DNA from 4 places in the Streptomyces sp. NBC_01384 genome. Region 1 is predicted to be linked to each of the others. Evidence: riboswitches for the same ligand, from Rfam matches in the RefSeq annotation. Region 1 holds a riboswitch; each other region holds the start of a gene.
What was found. Region 1 has a riboswitch for thiamine pyrophosphate ahead of thiC (phosphomethylpyrimidine synthase ThiC). Riboswitches for the same ligand answer to the same signal wherever they lie in the genome.
Positions count from the first base shown of each region.

Region 2: another riboswitch for thiamine pyrophosphate. It lies ahead of thiO (glycine oxidase ThiO); the one in region 1 lies ahead of thiC (phosphomethylpyrimidine synthase ThiC).
Region 3: another riboswitch for thiamine pyrophosphate. It lies ahead of OG747_RS41480 (purine-cytosine permease family protein); the one in region 1 lies ahead of thiC (phosphomethylpyrimidine synthase ThiC).
Region 4: another riboswitch for thiamine pyrophosphate. It lies ahead of OG747_RS31660 (thiamine ABC transporter substrate binding subunit); the one in region 1 lies ahead of thiC (phosphomethylpyrimidine synthase ThiC).

Region 1 is NZ_CP109559.1:4,909,870-4,915,262, forward strand. Features, by position in the region: gene OG747_RS22510 (YibE/F family protein) at 252-1,742, opposite strand; TPP riboswitch at 1,814-1,991, shown strand; gene thiC (phosphomethylpyrimidine synthase ThiC) at 1,984-3,813, shown strand; gene OG747_RS22520 (VWA domain-containing protein) at 4,030-5,393, shown strand, end outside.
Region 2 is NZ_CP109559.1:2,563,999-2,569,391, forward strand. Features, by position in the region: gene thiE (thiamine phosphate synthase) at 161-811, opposite strand; gene OG747_RS11545 (Rv2175c family DNA-binding protein) at 962-1,333, opposite strand; gene OG747_RS11550 (NAD(P)/FAD-dependent oxidoreductase) at 1,745-2,908, opposite strand; TPP riboswitch at 3,250-3,361, shown strand; gene thiO (glycine oxidase ThiO) at 3,359-4,561, shown strand; gene thiS (sulfur carrier protein ThiS) at 4,558-4,758, shown strand; gene OG747_RS11565 (thiazole synthase) at 4,762-5,393, shown strand, end outside.
Region 3 is NZ_CP109559.1:9,027,748-9,033,140, reverse strand. Features, by position in the region: gene OG747_RS41490 (ArgE/DapE family deacylase) at 1-1,223, shown strand, start outside; gene thiD (bifunctional hydroxymethylpyrimidine kinase/phosphomethylpyrimidine kinase) at 1,254-2,090, opposite strand; gene OG747_RS41480 (purine-cytosine permease family protein) at 2,131-3,540, opposite strand; TPP riboswitch at 3,530-3,624, opposite strand; gene OG747_RS41475 (maleylacetate reductase) at 3,686-4,765, opposite strand; gene OG747_RS41470 (hypothetical protein) at 4,771-4,956, opposite strand; gene OG747_RS41465 (class I SAM-dependent methyltransferase) at 4,953-5,393, opposite strand, start outside.
Region 4 is NZ_CP109559.1:6,885,260-6,890,652, reverse strand. Features, by position in the region: gene OG747_RS31670 (ABC transporter ATP-binding protein) at 1-437, opposite strand, end outside; gene OG747_RS31665 (ABC transporter permease) at 437-2,113, opposite strand; gene OG747_RS31660 (thiamine ABC transporter substrate binding subunit) at 2,089-3,165, opposite strand; TPP riboswitch at 3,244-3,362, opposite strand; gene rlmN (23S rRNA (adenine(2503)-C(2))-methyltransferase RlmN) at 3,411-4,517, opposite strand; gene OG747_RS31650 (DUF6479 family protein) at 4,725-5,084, shown strand; gene OG747_RS31645 (phosphatidate cytidylyltransferase) at 5,173-5,393, opposite strand, start outside.

The DNA.
Region 1 (5,393 bases):
CGCGCGGTCCCCGCCACTGGCATCGTGTTTCACCTGCGGTGACCGGTTCAGCGTCCGGCGGGGCAGCGATCCCAGGGTGTGCCCGACCCGAAAGAGCCGGGCACAGTCCAGACGCCGGCACCGCGTCACCGCCAGTGACGCCGCACACGGGCTCCACCCAAGGATCGGCCCGGACTCGTCCGCGCTCGCCATCGCTTCCACCCCTCGGGGCCACGCGACAACCCAGGATCCTCAAGAGTTCCAGAGACGCTTCAATGCTTGCGGCGACGGCCCTTCCCACCGCGTACCGGCGCCCTGCTCCCCGCGGGCTCCGCGGGGACGGCCGTACCCCCCGGAGTCCCCGAACTCTCCGGACGGTCCGCCGAGACCACCAGGGCCGCCAACGCGGTGGTCACGGGCACCGAGGCGACCAGGCCGATCGAGCCGACCAGGGTGCGTACGATCTCCTCCGCGACCAGCTCGCTGTTGGCGACTGTGCCCACACTGCTCTGCGCGATCGAGAAGAGCAGGAGCAGTGGGAGCGCGGCGCCCGCGTACGCCAACACAAGCGTGTTGACGACCGATGCGATGTGGTCGCGGCCGATCCGGATGCCCGCGCGGTACAGGTCGCGCCAGCCCATCGTCGGATTGGCCCCGTGCAGCTCCCAGACCGCCGACGTCTGTGTCACCGTCACATCGTCGAGCACACCGAGCGAACCGATGATGACGCCCGCGAGCAGCAGACCGCTCATGTCGATGGACGGGTACAGACCGTGGATCAGACCGGTGTTGTCGTCCGTGTTGCCGGTCAGCGCCGCCCAGCCGATGAACTCCGAGCCGAGCACACCGATCAGCACCAGTGAGAGCAGTGTGCCGAGCACCGCCACGGACGTCCGGGCCGAGAGGCCATGACACATGTAGAGCGCGATCAGCATGATGGCGCTCGCCCCGACCACCGCCACGACCAGCGGGTTCGAGCCCTGCAGGATCGCGGGCAGGATGAACAACGTCAGGATCAAGAAGCTGACGGCCAGCGCGATCAGCGCCATGACGCCGCGCATCCGGCCCACCACCACGACGGTCAGTGCGAAGATCCCGGCGAGCAGCGCCATCGGGAACTGCCGGTTCACGTCGGTGACCGAGTACTGCAGATCCTTGGGCGCGGAGGGCTCGTAGGCGACCACGACCTTCTCGCCCTGGTGCAACTGCCGTGACTGGTCCGGCTGGACGATCTCCGTGAACGTACGGCCCTTGTCCTTGCCGGTGTCGATCCGGATCGTCGCCTTCTTGCAGTCGCCCGTCGCCTGCCGCTGCGCGGAGGAGCCCTCGGCGGTGGACGTGTCGCCGGTCGGGGTCTCCCCCGATGCGTTCACGGACTTGCAGTCCACCTTGTCGACCTTGGTGACCGTGGCCTGCTGGGTCTGCCGGTCGAAGCCGACACCGGTGCGCTCGTGGGAGGGTGCGCCGCCGGGCCAGAGCACCGTGAGACCCACAACGACCGCGGCGGCGAAGGGGATCAGAATGGCCGCGATGACCTTGCGCAGGTGCTTGGAGACGGGAGCGGCGGGGCCATGGCTGTGACTGTGCGAGTGTCCCGACCCGTGCCCGTTCCCGGGGTCCTGCTCATGCTCATGGCCGTCACCCGGTCCGTGTCCGTGTCCGTGTCCATGCCCGCCTTCGGAGCCGTGTCCATGGCCGTCACCGGTGCCGGGTCCGCGCGGCGGCTCGGAGGGTGGGAACGGGGGCTGCTGCGTTGTGGTCACCGACCGATCATCGCAAGAACGGCGAGGGCCCTCTGTTCACCGCGCCAGATATGACGCTAGCGTGGAGGCACCTTTGCACACGCGGGAGCTCGGAGCACCGGGCTGAGAGGGCGCTGACCTCCGTCTCAGCGATGTTTCACGTGGAACGAGTCATGTTTCACAAGAGACGTCGGCAGACGGAATCCGCTGCGTCGACCGCTGAACCTGTTACCGGGTAATGCCGGCGTAGGGAGTAGGTCTCATGACCAACAAGGACGTACGCACGCCTGCCTTCAGCCAGACGGATGGGGCACCGACCGTGCCCGAAGGTGGACAGCCGCAAGAGGCCGGGAGGTCCATCGGCTGGCACAAGGCACATGTCGGAGGTTCGCGCCCCGATCTGCGAGTGCCGGTCCGTCAGGTGCACCTCACCAACGGGCGGTCCGTCACGCTGTACGACACCTCCGGTCCGTACACCGATCCGACCGTGGACACCGATGTACGCAGGGGTCTCGCGCCGCTGCGTGAGAACTGGATCATCGCCCGCGGTGACACCGAGGAGTACGCGGGCCGTACCGTCCGTCCTGAGGACGACGGGATCAAGCACACCTCGCCGCGCGGGGGCCTGCGCAACCTCGACGCGGTCTTCCCCGGGCGGCCGCGCCAGCCGCGCCGGGGCCGCCCCGGAGAGGCGGTCACGCAGCTCGCGTATGCGCGTCGCGGTGAGATCACGCCCGAGATGGAGTTCGTGGCGGTCCGCGAGAACGTCGACGCCGAGGTCGTCCGCGAGGAGATCGCCGCCGGCCGCGCGGTGCTGCCCGCGAACGTCAACCACCCGGAGATCGAGCCGATGATCATCGGCAAGCGGTTCCTGGTGAAGGTCAACGCCAACATCGGCAACTCCGCGGTCACCTCCTCCATCGAGGAGGAGGTCGAGAAGATGACCTGGGCGACCCACTGGGGCGCCGACACGGTCATGGACCTGTCCACCGGCCGCAACATCCACACCACCCGTGAATGGGTCCTGCGCAACTCCCCCGTTCCTATCGGCACGGTGCCGCTCTACCAGGCGCTGGAGAAGGTCGACGGCCGTGCCGAGGAGCTGACCTGGGAGATCTACAAGGACACGGTCGTCGAACAGGCCGAACAGGGCGTGGACTACATGACCGTCCACGCGGGCGTGCGCCTGTCGTATGTGCCCCTCACCGCGAACCGCAAGACCGGCATCGTCTCGCGCGGCGGCTCCATCATGGCGGCCTGGTGCCTCGCGCACCACAAGGAATCATTCCTGTACGAGAACTTCGAGGAGCTCTGCGAGATCCTCGCGGCGTACGACGTCACCTACTCGCTCGGCGACGGGCTGCGGCCCGGGTCGATCGCGGACGCCAACGACGCGGCCCAGTTCGCCGAGTTGAGGACGCTCGGGGAACTCAACACGATCGCGAAGCGTTTTCACGTACAGACGATGATCGAGGGCCCGGGACATGTCCCGATGCACAAGATCAAAGAGAACATCGACCTTCAGCAGGAGATCTGTGATGAAGCTCCGTTCTATACGCTCGGTCCGCTGACGACGGACGTCGCGCCGGCGTACGACCACATCACCTCCGGCATCGGTGCCGCGATGATCGCCTGGTGGGGCACGGCCATGCTCTGCTACGTCACGCCCAAGGAGCACTTGGGCCTGCCCAATCGTGACGACGTCAAGACCGGCGTCATCACCTACAAGATCGCCGCCCACGCAGCCGACCTCGCCAAGGGGCACCCAGGTGCGCAGGAATGGGACGACGCGCTGTCCGACGCCCGCTTCGAGTTCCGGTGGGAGGATCAGTTCAACCTGGCCCTCGACCCGGACACGGCACGGGAGTTCCACGACGAGACCCTGCCGGCCGAGCCCGCCAAGACGGCGCACTTCTGCTCCATGTGCGGCCCGAAGTTCTGCTCGATGAAGATCAGCCAAAGTATCAGCGAGCGGTTCGGCGGTGCGGTGGCTGAGGGAGCGTCGCCGGAGGAGATCGCCGAGGGGATGCTGCAGAAGTCGAAGGAGTTCGCGGCGAGCGGGAACCGGGTGTATCTGCCGATCGCCGACTGACGAGTCACGGGGCGGCGCTCATGGCGGGCCGACCATGAGCGGCGTCCCCGCACGGGCAGTGGCGGAAGCGTCGTGGGCGCTCTGAGGCCGGCGAGCTGGTGTCGGTCGTCGTCGTGTGCGGGTTCCTTCCCGACCTACGACTGCTGTGAGCCGTTCGATGCGCGGGGATGCGTATCGAATGGCTCCGGGGGCGGGCTCTCTCGGCAGACTGGGCGCATGACATCGACATCCATGAGCAAGGGCGCCAACCTTCCCGTCGCCGCCGGGGCGGTGCGGGCCGAGCTCGGCTGGAGCGGCGGGGCCGGTGCGCCGGACGCGGATGCCTCGGCACTGCTGCTCGGCGCGGATGGACGGGTGCGGGACGACGGTGACTTCGTCTTCTACAACCAGCCACAGCACGCCTCCCACGCCGTACGGCATCTGGGGAAGCGGCGGGACGGCGGTGCCACGACGGACACGGTCGAGGTGGACCTGCGCGCCCTGGAACCGGAGATCGAGCGGGTCGTGCTGTGCGCCTCGGCGGACGGCGGCACCTTCGGTGAGCTCTTCGGGCTGACACTGCGGCTGCTCGACGCCGGGACACTGCAGGAGTTCGCGCGTTTTGAGATGGAGGCGACGACGGAGACGGCGTTCATCGGGGGTGAGCTGTATCTGCGGGGCGGTCGATGGAAGTTCCGGGCGGTGGGCCAGGGGTATGCGTCGGGGCTGGCCGGTCTGGCCACCGACTTCGGTATCAGCGTGGAGTCCGACGAGGCCGCCGTCTGCCCGCCGGAGCAGACGGCCGCGCCCGCGGCCCGACCGACGGCGCCGCCTGTGGGGCAGCCGGCGGGCACGCCTGTAGTTCCGCCCGCGCCCGCGCCGGTGGTCACGCCGACGGCTGCCCCTGCCCCTGCGCCCGCCGCACAGGTTCCCCTGGCACCCCCGGCGGCCTCCCCGCGTCTGAGCAAGGCCGAGGAGCGGCTTCCCGTCGACATGCGCAAGCGGCTCTCGCTGCGCAAGGAGCAGGTGGCGGTCAGTCTGCGCAAGCACGGTGCGGCGGGGGTCACGGCGCGCGTCGTGCTGATCCTCGACGCCTCCGGTTCCATGTCCTTCCTGTACTCGAAGGGCGTCGTCGCGGACGTGGTGGAGCGGATGGCCGCGGTGGCGGCTCAGTTGGACGACGACGGGGTGATGCAGGCGTGGACGTTCGCCTCCCATGCGGCCCGGCTGCCGGACTTGAGCCTGGGCGAGTTGCCCGAGTGGCTGGAGCTCCATGTCCGGGTCGGTGAGCTGAGCCTGTTCCGGCGGAGCAGGAAGCCGCGGAAGGGCCTGCTGCCGGGGCAGGTGGACATGCGGGCGGTCGGTATCCAGAACGAGGAGCAGAAGGCGATCGCCGATGTGCGCACGTATGTGCGAGAGCATCCGGCCGTCGATCCCACACTGGTGCTGTTCTTCTCCGACGGAGGTGTCTATCGCAACAAGGAGATCGAACAGGAGCTGCGGGACGCGGTCGAGGAGCCGATCTTCTGGCAGTTCGTGGGTCTGGGACGGTCCAACTACGGCGTGCTGGAGCGGTTCGACTCGCTGCCGGGCCGACGCGT
Region 2 (5,393 bases), 2.3 Mb from region 1:
GTTAGCCAGGGGGAGGCGGTCCCCCAACCAAACCGACACAAATTGTCCGACTTGTCGATTTCTTGTCCACCCTTCGGACACCAGTGGGACAACCAGTCGGACGGCGGATCGAACGGCCGATCGGACCATCGCCGGACGCCTACGCGTGGCGCGGACGCCGCTACGCCTGGCGCAGTCGCTTCGCGAACTCTTCGGCCGCGGCTTCGGGGTCGTCCGCCTCGGTGATCGCCCGCACGACCACGACACGGCGGGCGCCGGCCTCCAGCACCTGGTCGAGGTTGCCGAGGTCGATGCCGCCTATGGCGAACCAGGGGCGGTCGGTGCCGAGGGAGGCCGTGTAGCGGACCAGGTCGAGGCCGGGGGCGTGGCGGCCGGGCTTGGTGGGGGTGGGCCAGCAGGGGCCGGTGCAGAAGTAGTCCACGCCGTCCTGGACGGCGGCGGCCGCGGCCTCGGACTCGGCGTGGGTGGAACGGCCGATCAGGACCTCGTCGCCGAGGATCGCGCGGGCCGCGGGGACCGGGAGGTCGCCCTGGCCCAGATGGAGTACGTCGGCGCCGGACGCGTGGGCGACGTCCGCGCGGTCGTTGACCGCGAGGAGCTTGCCGTGGCGGGCGCAGGCGTCCGCGAAGACCTCGAGGTGCTCCAGCTCCTCGGCCGCCTCCATGCCCTTGTCACGCAACTGCACGATGTCGACGCCGCCCGCCAGGACCGCGTCCAGGAACTCCGGGAGGTCGCCCTGGCGCTTGCGTGCGTCCGTGCAGAGGTAGACACGGGCGTCGGCGAGCTGGGCGCGGGCGGCGTTCTCGGGCATGCGGATGTCCCCCGTGGTGCGGTGCGTACGGACGTGGTGCTGCGCACCGTCGTGGTACGCGGCGCACGGTCGTGGTGCGGTGCGTACGGACCGCGGCGGCCGGGGTGGTCCGGGGCCGGCCGTGGTCCGTACGCCGGACGGTTCGTCGGATCAGACGGCGAGCGCCTGGGCGCGGCGCTTCACCTCCGTGCCGCGATTCTCGCTCAGAGCCTGCGCGGGGGTGCCGGGCAGGGTCGCGTCGGGGGTGAAGAGCCACTCGAGCATCTCTTCGTCGGTGAAGCCGTCGTCCCGCAGGAGCGTCAAGGTGCCGGCCAGGCCCTTGACGACCTTCTGCTCGTTCCCGTCGATGAAGTCGGCGGGGACGTGCAGCGCGCGGTTCTCACCACGGCGTACGGCGATCAGCTGGCCCTCCTTGACCAGCTGCCGGACGCGGGTCACCTCGACGCCGAGCTGTTCGGCGATGTCGGGGAGGGTGAGCCAGGCGGGGACGAGAGCATCGATCTTTGCGTCAATCTCGGTCACGGGACAAGCCTGCCATCCCGGACTGACACTCGGTACCCGAGTGTCCGCCGGGGAGCGGTCCGAACCCCACGGATCGGGCGGAGCCTCGACCACGATTGCGGCCCCACAACGCCGTCGGACTCCACCGCCAGGTGCCCCACTACCGTGACAAAAAGGGGATTTTCCGGCTGTGCCGGACCCGTTCCGCCGAACCGGTTCCACCTTCGGTGACCGGAGCCGACCGGGGCCGACCGCCGCTCGGCGCCGCCGAAATCCGCCGCCGTGCGACGCGCCGCAGCGGCAAACCCGGGCTCCGCCGGGCCCGGCACGGCCGGAATCGGCCATCCGGCGGCTCGCCGTGGCGGCGGAAGGGAGATCTCCGGCTCCAGAGGGCCGACCGGTGGAGGCCCTCGGCGGTTGAGGCGGAGGCGGCTATGCCATGGCGTCCTTCAGCGGGCGGGACGGGTCCGAGAGGATCTCCGCGTTCATCGGCATGCCCGCCTCGATCAGGCGGCGGCCCTGGGCCAGGTCGCGGGGACGGCCCACGGCGAGAAGGGCGACGAGGCGGGACTCGCGGAGCCAGCAGACCGTCCAGGCCGCGCCCGAGGGGTCGCCACGCCAGACGGTCGTGTCGGCGAGCGCGTGGTGGCCGACGTACTGGACGAACCGGCCGAACTGCTCGGACCAGAAGTACGGGACCGGGTCGTACGCCACCGGGACCTCGCCGATGATGTTCGCCGCCACCGTGCGCGGCCCCTGGAGGGCGTTGTCCCAGTGGTGGACGAGGAGGCGCTCCTCGTACCGGCCCGAGGGGAAGGAGGCGCAGTCGCCGACCGCGTAGATGTCCGGCACGGAAGTGCGCAGGTGGTTGTCGGCGACCACCTCCTGGTGGGCGCCGAGCTCGATGCCGGAGCCGGCCAGCCAGGCGGTGGCGGGGCGCGCGCCGACACCGACGACGACGGCGCCCGCGGGCACCCGGGAGCCGTCGTCCAGCACCACCGCGCCCGGCTCGACGCGCTCCACGCGCGCGTGGGTGCGCAAGGAGGCCCCGCTGTCCGTGTACCAGGCGGTCATCGGCGCGGCCACCTCAGCGGGCAGCGCCCCGGCCAGCGGCCGGTCGGCGGCCTCGACGACCGTCACCGCGCACCCGGCCTCGCGCGCCGCCGTGGCGAACTCCGCGCCGATCCAGCCCGCCCCGACGACCACGATGTCGTGCTGCCGGGCCAGCACGGGGCGCAGCCGCTCGGCATCGTCCAGGGTGCGCAGGAGATGGACGCCGGGGACGCCCTGCGCGCCCGGCAACTGGATCGGTTCCGCGCCGGTGGCGAGGACCAGGACGTCGTACGGCACCGGCCCGGCCTCGGTGTCCAGCTCATGGTCCCCGGGGCGCACGCCCAGCGCCTCGCAGCCGAGCCGCAGTTCGATGCCGAGAGCCTCGAAGTCGATGTCGAAGGCGGAGCCCTCGGCCGTGCCGAGCAGCACCGCCTTGGACAGTGGCGGCCGGTCGTACGGCTGGTGCGGCTCGGCGCCGATCAGCGTCACGTCCCCGGTGAAGCCCTGTTCGCGCAGGGCGACCGCGGTCTGTACGCCGGCCATGCCCGCGCCGACGATGACGACCCGCCGTGCCGTACGCCCCTGCGACTGCGACTGCGACTGCGCCTGCCGCTGTGCCTGTGCCTGCGTCTGCTCGCTCACCTGATCACCATAGACAACTGACAATCTGTCAGTCAGGGGACGTGCTCAGTGAGCTCTTCCACAAGGCTCGTCCCGCTGCCCTCCCGTGTCCCGGCGAGGTGCCCGCGTACGACGTCCCCGCCCGCGTACTCGGCCCAGATCTCGCCGTGACCGGCGCGAGGACGAGGCGGCCGTCGAGCGAACGCGCCATGGACGGAGGCTCCCTTACTGAGGCATACGGCAGCGGGCTAGGGTGGCCAAGTTAAAGCACTCGCGGGAGCCCGGACGCACCGGGCTGAGAGGGAGGCTGGCGGCCTCCGACCGTACGAACCTGATCCGGGTCATGCCGGCGAAGGGAGGGGCTGGACGCCCATGTCGCCTACACGTACACCTGCACCTGCACCTGCACGCACATCGGATACACGTACATCAGATGTCCTTGTCATCGGGGGCGGGATCATCGGGCTCGTCACGGCGTGGCGGGCCGCGCAGCGCGGGTTCACCGTCACGGTCGTGGACCCCGAGCCGGGGTGCGGGGCGGCGCGAGTGGCCGCCGGAATGCTCGCCGCCGTCACCGAGCTGCACTACGGCGAGCAGACCCTGCTGGGCCTGAACCTCGCCTCCGCGCGGCGCTATCCCGACTTCGCCGCCGAGCTCAGCGAGGCGAGCGGCCAGGACCTCGGCTACCGCCGGTGCGGCACACTGGCCGTCGCGCTGGACGCCGACGACCGCGCCCATCTGCGCGAACTGCACGCCCTGCAACGCCGGTCGGGGCTCGACTCGCAGTGGCTCAGCGGACGTGAGTGCCGCCGTCTGGAGCCGATGCTCGCGCCGGGCGTGCGCGGCGGGCTGCGGGTCGACGGCGACCACCAGATAGATCCGCGACGGCTCGCGAAGGCCCTGGTCACGGCGTGCGAGCGGGCCGGAGTGGAGTTCCACCGGACGTGGGCGGAGCGGCTGACCGTCGTACGGGACCGGGCCGCCGGCGTCGGCACGACGGACGGCGAACAGCTGACGGCGGGGCAGGTGGTGCTCGCCGCCGGGAGCCTCAGCGGGAAGCTCGCGGGCGTGCCCGACGACGTACTGCCGCCCGTGCGCCCCGTGAAGGGGCAGGTGCTGCGGCTGACCGTGCCGAAGCGGTACGCGCCCTTCCTGAGCCGGACCGTGCGGGCCGTCGTGCGCGGCAGTCAGGTCTATCTGGTGCCGCGGGAGAACGGTGAGCTCGTCGTGGGCGCCACCAGCGAGGAGCTGGGCTGGGACACGACGGTGACGGCGGGCGGGGTGTACGAGCTGCTGCGCGACGCGCACGAGCTGGTTCCCGGGATCACCGAGCTGCCGCTCACGGAGACACGCGCGGGCCTCCGGCCCGGGTCGCCCGACAACGCGCCGCTGCTCGGCCCGACCGGGCTCGACGGGCTGCTGCTGGCCACCGGCCACTACCGCAACGGCGTCCTGCTCACGCCCGTCACCGGAGACGCCATGGCGCACGTCCTGACCACCGGAGAACTGCCGGACGAGGCACGCCCCTTCACCCCCCAGCGCTTCAGCACGGCGCTCACGGAGCAGCCCGCATGAACATCTTCGTCAATGGGGAGCGGCGGCTGATCGCCGCCGGCACCGCCCTCGACACGCTCGTCGCCACCCTCACCGTCGCGCCGTCCGGAGTCGCCGCCGCGCTCAACGAAACCGTCGTCCCGCGCGCGCAGTGGTCGTCCACGTCCCTCTCCGAGGGAGACCGCGTCGAAGTCCTCACCGCCGTCCAAGGAGGCTGACCCATGGCCGACGATCCCTTTGTCCTCGGCGGTACGTCCTTCTCGTCCCGCCTGATCATGGGTACCGGGGGTGCACCCAGCCTGGACGTCCTGGAACGGTCGCTCGTGGCGTCCGGCACGGAGCTGACGACGGTCGCGATGCGGCGGGTCGATCCCGCGGCGCACGGCTCGGTGCTGTCCGTGCTCGACAAGCTGGGCATCAGGGTGCTGCCGAACACCGCGGGGTGCTTCACCGCGGGCGAGGCCGTGCTGACCGCCCGGCTCGCGCGGGAGGCGCTCGGTACCGAGATGGTCAAACTGGAGGTCATCGCCGACGAGCGCACCCTGCTGCCGGATCCGATCGAGTTGCTGGATGCCGCCGAGGTCTTGGTCGACGACGGGTTCACGGTGCTGCCGTACACGAACGACGATCCCGTGCTCGCGCGGAAGCTGGAGGATGTCGGGTGCGCGGCGATCATGCCGCTGGGGTCGCCGATCGGGTCCGGGCTGGGGATCCGGAATCCGCACAACTTTCAGCTGATCGTGGAGCACGCGCGCGTGCCGGTGATTTTGGATGCGGGGGCCGGTACGGCGTCGGACGCGGCGTTGGCGATGGAGTTGGGGTGTGCGGGGGTGATGCTGGCGTCGGCCGTCAC
Region 3 (5,393 bases), 4.1 Mb from region 1:
AAGCGGCCCTCGCCGCGCTGCTGCTCGACATACTGGCCGTGCCGAGCGTGACCGGGAGTGCGGCCGAGTCCGAACTGCAGCACCGACTCGCGCGGGAGCTCGGCCGGTTCGGCCCGGACGTCGACCTGTGGTCCATGGACCTGCCCGGCCTGCGCGCCGCGCCCGGCTTCCCTGGTACGGAGGTGCCGCGTGACGAGGCGTGGGGGCTGGTGGCGACGCTGCCGGGCGCCGGGGACGGCCCGACCGTGATCCTCCAGGGTCATGTGGACGTCGTACCGCCCGGTGACCTCGCACAGTGGGCGGGCGACCCCTTCGTGCCGAGGGTGCGCGGTGACGTCGTGCACGGCCGGGGCGCCTGCGACATGAAGGCCGGGGTCGTCGCCAACGTCGCCGCCCTCGCGGCGATCCGCGCGTCCGGGGTACGGCTGCGCGGCACCGTGGCGGGCCACTTCGTCGTCGGCGAGGAGGACGGCGGGATCGGGGCCTTCGGCACCCTGCACCGCGGCCACCGCGGCGACGCCTGCGTCATCTCCGAGCCGACCGGCGGCACGCTGGTCACCGCCAACGCGGGCGCCCTGACCTTCCGTATCACCGTGCCGGGCCGGTCCGCGCACGCGAGCACCCGTGACGCCGGAGTGAGCGCCATCGACGCCTACGGGCCGATCGCCGCCGCCCTCGCCCGGCTCGAGCTCGTCCGCAACAAGGAGCCGGATCCCTTGATGGCCGAGTACCCCATTCCGTACAGCGTGTCCGTGGGCATGTTGCAGGCCGGTGACTGGGCCAGCAGCGTGCCGGGTCTGCTCGTCGCCGACGGGCGGCTGGGGCTGCGGCTCGGCGAGGAACCGGTCGCGGCCCGCGCCGAGTTCGAACGCCGGATCGCCGAGGCGTGCGCGTCCGATCCCTGGCTGCGCGAGCATCCCGCGGTCGTCACCTGGCCCGGCGGCCAGTTCGCCAGCGGCCGGCTGCCCGCCGGACATCCGTTGCGCGAGGTGGTGGGCACGGCGCACGCGGACGCCACCGGTGCGCCCCGGGCCCGGGAACGCGGCGCCCCCTACGGAAGCGATCTGCGGCTGTACGCCGGGGCGGGCATACCGACACTCCAGTACGGCCCCGGGGATGTGCGCCTGGCCCACGGCCCCGACGAGCGGGTGTCGCTCGCGGAGACGGTCGCGGTCGCCCGCACGCTGGTCCTGACGACACTACGCACCGCAGGAACCGCGTAGCGCCGCACCGCAGGAACCGCACCACGGGGTTCACCGCCCCGCGCGTATCCGCCAGCCGTGGTCGACCGGTCCGAGGCCGGAGCCCAGGGCGAATCCCGCCGCGATCGCTCCCGTGACGTACTCCTTCGCGAGCCGCACCGCCTCCGGCACCGCCCGCCCCTGGGCCAGCCCCACCGCGATGGCCGAGGCCAGAGTGCAACCGGTGCCGTGCGTATGGCGGTTGTCGTGACGCGGGGCCCGGAACCAGTGCTGTTCGCCGCCGTCGGTCAGCAGGTCGACGGCCTCGCCGGGCAGATGGCCACCCTTCACCAGGACCCAGCGGGGCCCGTACGACAGCAGCCGTGCCGCGGCCCGGTCCATGTCACGCTCGCTCGTCGCCTTGATCCCCGTGAGCTCGGCGGTCTCGTCGAGGTTCGGTGTCGCCACCGTCGCGACCGGCAGCAGCAGGGTCCGTACGGCGTCCAGCGCGTCGTCGGCCAGCAGCCGGTCGCCGTGCTTGGAGACGCTCACCGGGTCCACCACCACGGGCGCGCCGACGTCCGACAGCAGCTCGGCGACGGTCGCGACGAGCAGCGGCGAGGCGAGCATGCCGGTCTTCACCGCCTGCACCCCGATGTCGTCCACGACGCTGCGGTACTGGGCGCGCACCGCCTCGGCGGGAAGCTCCCAAGCGCCTTGTACGCCAACGGAGTTCTGCGCGGTGACCGCGGTCAGCACGCTCATCCCGTGCGCGCCCAGCGCGAGCATCGTCTTCAGGTCGGCCTGGATGCCCGCGCCACCGCCGGAGTCCGATCCTGCGATGGTCAGGACGCGGGGCGGTGCGGTGGACGGGGGCGTGGACGTGGACTTGGGCGTGATCGGGAGCATGGTGAGTGTCACTCCGTACGAGGGGTGAAAGGGGGCGGGGTCAGCGGCGCAGGCGCAGCGGGGCGTAGACCAGCAGGGCCGCGACGAACGCCACCCCGTAGGCGAGGTCGGCGCCGTGCAGGGCCTCGGCGACCGGACCGACGTACAGGCTGGTGCTCATGAACGGCAGCGCCGCGGCGAAGGCGGTGACGAACGCGACGAGCGCGGGCCACCACGACTGCGGGCGGGCGCTCTCGGCGGCCAGGTCGACGGGGGCGCCGCCGCGGGCCCTGGACCGGGCGAGCCAGTCGACGGCGACGATCGCGACGAACCCGGGAATCCAGTAGCCGACGAGCAGCAGGACGTTCTGGAAGCGGGCCGTGGTGTCGGCGGCGTGCATCCACAGCACGAGCGGGAAGCCGAGGACGGCGGCCAGCGCGGCGGCGGCCGGGCGCGGCAGCCGTACGCCCATGGTCTGCAGGGCGAGCGAGCCGCTGTAGTCGTTCATGGCATTGCTGCTCAGCGCGGCGAGCGCCACGGCGAGCAGGCCGAAGGCGCCCAGCGCGCCCCCTCCGAGCAGGGTGTCCACGCCGCGGGCGGTCTGGTCGGTGAAGACGGCCGCGCCCCACAGTCCGAGCGCCTGAACGGCCACGAAGGACACGCTGATGCCGGCCAGGGTGTACCAGAACATGCGCGGGCGGGATGCCGTACGCGGCAGATAGCGGCTGAAGTCGCTCGCGTACGGGGCCCACGACAGCGCCAGACTGAGGGCGATCGTGCAGGTCAGAACGAAGGCACCGGCCTGGTCGGCGCCGTGCGCGGTGGCGGTGGCGGTGGCGGTGGTGTGGGCACCGCTCAGAAGCTTCACGGTCAGGGCCACGAACGCGGCGGCGAGGGCGAAGGTCATGACGCTCTGGAGCCGGTGGATGGCCTCGTAGCCGAGGACGCCGAGCGCGCCCTGCGCCGCCATCATGACCAGCACGCCCAGCCAGAACGGCCAGCCGCACAGCTGGGCCAGCGCGTCCCCTCCGAAGAGGCCGATCAGCGCGTCCCAGGCGATGGACGACAGCCACTGCAGGGCGCCGGGGACGACCACGGCCCGCCCGAACGCGAGCCGGGCGAGCGGCAGCTGTCCGGCGCCCGTCTGACTGCCCCAGGTGCCGAGGTACGCGGTCGGAACCGCGCCCAGGACGGTGCCCAGCACGACGGCGGCGAGCGCGGTGGCGAAGTCCAGGCCGAGGGCGATGCCGACGGTGCCGGTGAACACGCCGGTCATGGTCAGGTTGGGGGCGAACCACACGGTGAACAGGCGGCCGGGGCCGCCGTAGCGGTGGTCCTCCGGGACCGGGGCGATACCTCGCGCCTCGACGCGCAGATCGCCCGGGGCGGTGGGCATCCGCCCGTCGAAAACGCCCTGCGGGCCCCCGACGGCCACCTCATCGCGAGCATTGCGGGCATACGGCAACGACATGAGACATCCCTCCGCCAGTCCTAACTGGTTCAGGTTCGACGGGTGTGATCTCAGCCCTCGTGCGGGGCACCCCGTGTCCGGTTCGGCGGTCAGGATAGCCCGGCCCGCGCATACGCCCCAGAGGAAGGGTGCACACGCGGCACGGCTACGAGTCGACGCGCGGCTCCCCGCCCTCGTACGCCGCGGTCAGAATCCCCAGCACACCGTCCTTGGTGACCTCGCGGGGGTTCGGATACGCCTGCCCGGCGGTCCGCTCCGCGGCCTCGGCCAAGTCAGTCTCCTTCAGGCCGAGTTCGGCGAGGCTGTGGGGAGCGCCGAGGCCGGTGGCCAGCTCCCGCAGAGCGCGGGGTACGTCGTCGGTGCCCAGGACGCGCGACAAGGTCGCGATCGCCTGGGGTACGGCGGGCGCGTTGTACGCGAGGGCGTACGGGAGGACCACCGTGTGCGTCTCGGCGTGCGGCAGGCCGAAGGTGCCGCCGAGGACATGGCACAGCTTGTGGTGCAGGCCCATGGTGGTGGCGCCGAGGCAGGCACCGCAGAGCCATGCGCCGTACAGGGCCCTGCCGCGCGCATCGAGGTCGTCCGGTGCGGCGGCCACCAGCGGCAGGGCGTCCGCCATCGCCCGTGCGCCCTCCTCGGCCATGAGCGAGACGAGGGGTGAGGTGTCGGGGGCGTAGAGGGCCTCGACAGCGTGCGCGAGCGCGTTGACGCCGCTGGTGACGGTGAGGGGGACGGGGAGCCCGAGGGTGAGCTCGGGGTCGTAGACGACGCTGCGGGGCTGGACGACGGGGTCGCGTCCGGTGCGCTTGGCGCCGTGCTCGGTCAGGCCCCAGACCGGGGTCATCTCCGAGCCGGAGTAGGTGGAGGGCACGGCGATCAGCGGCAGGCCGGTGCGCAGCGCGATCGCCTTGCCGAGGCCGATCGCCGAGCCGCCGCCTACCGCGACACAGCCGTCGGCGCCCACCGCGCGCGCCGCCTCGACCGCCCGGTCGGCGACCTCGACGGGCACGTGCTGGCCGGCCTCGGCATGCAGCCCCGCGCAGGCCTCGCCCAGCGCGTCGGCGACCGCGCGCGCCGTGTCCTCGCCCCTCCTGCCGCAGACCACCAGCACCCTGCGCAGACCGAGCCGCGCGGCCTCGCCGGGGGTCGCGGACACCGCGGCGCCGGGCCGGAAGACCACCCGCGCGGGCTGGGTCTCGTACGAGAAGTCGAGAGGCGTGTTCATTGATGTCATTCTGGTCGTTCTGGTCGCTCCGGCTCCCGTACGAGGTCGAAGCGTGCGTGGCGGAAGGGGTTCGGGACCCCGAACTCCCCCGCCAGAGACGGGTCGTCGGTCTCGGTGAAGTCCTGGACCAGGCTCTTCTTGACGTCGAACACCGAGTCGGAGTCGAGGTGGTCCTTCACGCCGTCCTTCACCACGTCTTCTCGGCGCGGAATCCGAACAGATCGGGGACGCCGCCCGGGCCCGCCTCCGCGGTCCGCAGCATCCGCAGGCCGGCCGCCGCGGCGGCGTTGAGGAGGTCCGCGAGGGGGACGTGCCGGGCACCCACCCGGGCGCGGACGCCGGCCGGGTTCCAGGCGTCGAAGCTGCGCGACCGGTCGGCGTACCGCTCGTCGACCACGATCCTCGTCCGGTCGCTCCAGTCGGCGAACGCGCCGATGAAGCACGGGTGCACCCCGAGGTGCACGAAGCGCCCGCCGGGGCGCAGTACCCGGGCGGTCTCGCGCAGCACGGCGGCGTAGTCGGGTACGTCGGTGCTGGCCAGCACGCACACGGCGGCGGGGAGGGAGGCGTCGGCGAACGGCAGGGCCGCCGCGTCGGCCACGGCGACGGGCAGCCGCTCGGCCGCATG
Region 4 (5,393 bases), 2.0 Mb from region 1:
GCACCGTGCATCCGCAGCCCGAAGGCGACGTTGCCGCCCACGTCCCGCTGGGGGAAGAGCTGGTGGTCCTGGAACATCAGCCCGACGCCCCGTTTGTGCGCGGGCACACCCGTCTGGTCGCGGCCGCCGAGGAGCACCCGCCCGGCGTCGAGCGCCTGGAGCCCGGCCACCGTCCGCAACAGCGTGGACTTGCCGCTGCCGCTCGGCCCGAGCACGCACACGATCTCCTGCTCGGCGACGTCGAGGCCGACGGCGTCGAGGACCGCCCGCCCGCCGAAGCGCACGGTCGCCGCCTCGATCCTCAGCAGGGCGTCCGGTGTTGCCCGCGGCTTCTCCTCGGCCTCCCCCGCCGTCTCTTTCACCTCCCCCACCGTCTCTTTCACCTTCTTCGTCGCCTCTTTCACCTGCTCCGTCGCCTCTTTGGCGAGCCGCGTCATCAGAACTCCCCCGTCCGGTCGGTGCGCACGCGCTCCAACAGCAGCAGCGCCACCGCGCACACCACCATCAAGATCGTCGAAAGGGCCATCGCCTGGCCGTAGTTGAGGTCACCCGCGCGCCCGAGCAGCCGGGCCACGGCGACCGGCAGCGTCGGGTTGTCGGGCCGCGCGATGAAGACCGTCGCCCCGAACTCGCCCAGCGACACCGCGAAGGCGAAACCCGCCGCGATCAGCAGCGCCCGCCGCACCATCGGCAGGTCGACCTCCCGCCACACCCGCCAGGGCGAGGCCCCGAGCACGGCCGCCGCCTCCCGCAGCCGTCCGTCCACCGCCCGCAGCACCGGCAGCATGGTCCGTACGACGAAGGGGACGCCCACCAGCGCCTGCGCGAGCGGCACCAGAATCCAGGAGGACCGCAGATCCAGCGGCGGTTCGTCCAGCGCGATCAGGAAGCCGAACCCGACGGTGACGGCGGACACGCCGAGCGGCAGCATCAGCAGCGCGTCGAAACCGCGCTGGAGTCGGCCGGTACGTCGGGTGAGCGCCGCGGCGGCCAGACCGCCGATCACGATGGCGATGGCGGTGGCGGCGAGCGCGTACTCCAGCGAGTTGCCGATCGCCGCGATCGGTGCCACCAGGAAGACGCCGCCGTCGGCCGAGGTCAGCGCCTTGTAGTACGCGAATCCATAGCCGCCGGGGGTGTCGAAGGACCGCTGGACCAGTACGCCCAGCGGCAGGACGAGCAGGACGACGATGCTCGCCAGGACCCCGCCCAACAGCGCCCACTGCCCGGCCCCGCGCGGTCGGCGCGCGGTCACCTCGGGAGCCACCAGGCGCAGGGCGGTCTCCCGGCGGCGTACGGTCCAGGCGTGCACGGCGAGGATCGCGCCGACGGCCACGAACTGGATGATCGTCAGCACGGCCGCGGTCGCGAGGTCGAAGATCTCCGAGGTCTGCCGGTAGATCTCGACTTCGAGGGTGGAGAAGGTCGGCCCGCCGAGGATCTGCACCACGCCGAACGAGGTGAAGGTGAAGAGGAAGACCATCAGCGCGGCGGCGGCCACGGCCGGGCTCAGCGCCGGGAGCGTCACCTTGCGCCAGGCCGCGAACCGGGAGGCGCCGAGCATCCGCGCGGCCTCCTCCTGACGCGGGTCGAGCTGCGACCAGAGCCCGCCGACGGTCCGTACCACGACGGCGTAGTTGAAGAAGACATGTGCGAGCAGGATCGCCCACACGGTGGTGTCCAGCCGTACGCCCCACAGCTGGTCCAGCAGCCCGCCCCGGCCCACCAGGGCCAGGAACGCCGTACCGACCACGACGGTCGGCAGCACGAACGGGACGGTCACCACCGCCCGCAGCACCTGCTTGCCCCTGAAATCGAAGCGCGCGAAGACATACGCGCCGGGGAGCGCGATCAGCAGCGTGAGCGCCGTGGAGGCGAGCGCCTGCCAGGCGGTGAACCACAGCACATGCCGGATGTCCGACTGTGCGAGCACCTCGCCGATCCGTCCGAACTGCCAGACCCCGTCGACCTTGAGGCCGCGGGCCACGATCGCGGCCACGGGGTACGCGAAGAAGACGGCGAAGAACGCGACGGGCAGGGCCATCAGCCCGAGCCGCGTCGCGCTCCCCTTACGGGTCTTGCGCGGGGCTACTTCAGTACGAGCGAGGTCCACGACCTGACCCACTGATCACGGTTGTCGGCGATCTTGGCGGGGGCCATGGTCTCGGGGTCCTTGGCCTGGGGGCCGAACTTCAGGAACACCTGGGGTACCTGAGCGGCTTCGCGGACCGGGTACACGAACATGTTCAGCGGCATGTCGTCCTGGAACTCCTTGGTGATCAGGAAGTCGAGGAGCGCCTTGCCGCCCTTGGTGTTCTTCGCGTTGCTCAGCAGCCCCGCGTACTCGATCTGCCGGAAGCAGGTGCCGTTCGCGACCCCGGTCGGCGCGGTCTGTGGCTTCGGGTCGCCGTAGACGACCTCGGCGGGCGGGGAGGAGGCGTAGGAGACGACGAGCGGCCGGTCGGCCTTGGCCTTCTTGCCGCCGGAGGACCCGGAGAACTCGTCGTTGTAGGCCTGGTCCCAGCCGTCGACGACCTTCACGCCGTTGGCCTTGAGCTTCTTCCAGTAGTCCTGCCAGCTGCTGTCGCCGTACTTCGCGGCGGTCCCGAGCAGGAAGCCGAGGCCGGGTGAGGACGTGGACGCGTTCTCCGTGACGAGCAGGTTCTTGTACGCGGGCTTGATCAGGTCGTCGAAGGAGGCCGGCGGGGCCAGCTTGTGGTCGGCGAAGTACTTCTTGTCGTAGTTGACGCAGATGTCGCCGGAGTCGATGGGCGTGACCCGGTGCTTGTCCTGGTCGACCCGGTACTCGGGGAGGATCTGGTCCGAGCCCTTCGCCTCGTACGACTGGAAGAGCCCGTTGTCGAGCGCCCGGCTCAGCAGGGTGTTGTCGACGCCGAAGAAGACATCGCCCTGCGGGTTGTCCTTGGTGAGGATGGCTTTGTTGACGGCCTGGCCGGCGTCGCCGTCCTTGAGGACCTTGACCGTGTAGCCGGACTGCTTCTCGAAGTCCCCCAGCACGCTCTTCGACACGGCCCACGAGTCGTGGCTGACGAGCGTCACGGTCTTGGAGTCCCCGGCGCCGTTGCTGTCGGAGGACCCGCACGCGGAGAGCGTGACCAGGCCCAGACCGACGGCCACGGCCGCGAACGTCTTGGTGGTGCTCACTGATTTCCTCCTGGCTGACCAGGAAGAGACGCGGCCCTGCCCGGAAACCTCGGAAGGTTCCCGGGCAGGGCGCAACAGCTTGAGTGATGCCCGAACTTCCTACCCAGAATGACCTGGGCAAGGTTCTGAGGGTCTGCGGCCCACCGGTGTCCCGGCTACCGCACTCTCAGCGCTGTGGCGCTCCCCTGTCGGAATATGAAGATGTCGGAATATGAAAATGTACGTACGCGGGTACGCGGGCCAGACTATCGCTCGGTCGCGGCGAGCTGACCGCACGCCCCGTCGATCTCCTGGCCCCGGGTGTCCCGGACGGTGACCGGCACCCCGTGGGCGGCGATCGCCTCGACGAACGCCTTCTCGTCCTCGGGCCGCGAGGCGGTCCACTTCGAGCCCGGCGTCGGGTTCAGCGGAATCAGATTCACATGCACGGGCTTGCCCTTGAGCAGCCGCCCGAGCCGGTCACCGCGCCACGCCTGGTCGTTGATGTCCCGGATCAGCGCGTACTCGATGGAGAGCCGGCGCCCGGACTTGGCCGCGTACTCCCATCCGGCGTCCAGCACCTCGCGCACCTTCCACCGCGTGTTGACGGGGACGAGGGTGTCGCGCAGCTCGTCGTCCGGCGCGTGCAGGGAGATGGCGAGACGGCACTTGAAGCCCTCGTCGGAGAACCGGTGGATGGCGGGGACCAGCCCGACCGTCGACACGGTGATCCCGCGCTGCGAGAGCCCGAGCCCGTCCGGCTCGGGATCGGTGAGCGCACGAATGGCCCCCACGACCCGCTTGTAGTTGGCGAGCGGCTCGCCCATGCCCATGAAGACGATGTTGCTCAGCCGCGCCGGACCACCCGGGATCTCGCCGTCCCTGAGGGCCCGCATCCCGTCCACGATCTGGTGCACGATCTCGCCGGTGGACAGGTTCCGGTCCAGCCCGGCCTGACCGGTGGCGCAGAACGGGCAGTTCATCCCGCAGCCGGCCTGCGAGCTGATGCACATGGTCACGCGGTCCGGGTAGCGCATCAGCACGGACTCGACGAGTGTGCCGTCGAACAGGCGCCACAGGGTCTTGCGGGTGGTCTCCTGGTCGGTCGACAGATGCCGCACGACCGTCATCAGCTCGGGAAGCAGCGCCTCCTGGAGCTTGCCACGCGCGGCGGCCGGGATGTCCGTCCACTCCGCGGGGTCATGCGCGTACCGCGCGAAGTAGTGCTGCGAGAGCTGCTTGGCGCGAAACGGCTTCTCACCGATCGCCGCAACGGCCTCTTTGCGCTCGGCCGGCGTGAGATCGGCGAGGTGCCGCGGCGGCTTCTTGGCTCCGCGCGGGGCGACGAATGTGAGTTCTCCTGGCTTAGGCATGGCTGTACCAGTGTCGCAGATCGAATCGTGTGACCTGCGGCCGTCCATCTGGATCCGGGATGGAGAGCGGAAAGGACCGCCCTTCGGGTGCCCGGTTCACGAGGCGACCAGCTGCTTCACGAGGCGACCAGCTGGTTCATGAGGTAATTGACTGGCTCATGAGGCGATTGACTGGTTCGTGAGGCGATTAGAGGGTATTTGCCTGGTATGAGTACCACAGCGATGCAGTTGGCAGAGAGAAGCGGCCTGCTGAGCCTTGGGCTGTTCCTGGTCGCCGCGGCCCTCGTGACGCTGCTCGGCGGCAGCTTCTGGCTGAGCTGCCGCATGCGGTCCCGCGCACCGCGCCTGCCCCGCCCCGACGAGCAGCCGCACCTGCCGCCGGACGGCCCGGTCCACGAAGTCCGGGAGTTGCGGGAGCCCGCCGAGATACCCAAGGTGGCCAAGGGCGGACATGCTCTCACCCCGTACGAGCTGACCCACACACCAAACCGCCCGAGCCCGTTGAAGGAGCCGCCACGCTGGGCCGAGGGCAAAAGCGGCTCGTTCGGCAGCGGCGGACTCCACTGACCCGAAACATATGGGTGAGGAGCTCGCCGTCCTGTGGACAACGAGCCCCTCACCCATATGTACGCAGGTCAGCCGAGCCTTGTGAAGATCAGCCGGACCCTACGAAGAGCACCAGCAGCAGCCACACCACCGGAGCCGTCGGCAGGAGTGAGTCCAGCCGGTCCATGATGCCGCCGTGCCCCGGCAGCAGCGTTCCCATGTCCTTGATGCCGAGGTCCCGCTTGATCATGGACTCACCGAGGTCACCGAGTGTGGCGCTGGCCGCGACCGCGAGGCCGAGGATCAGCCCCTGCCACCACGTGCCGTCCT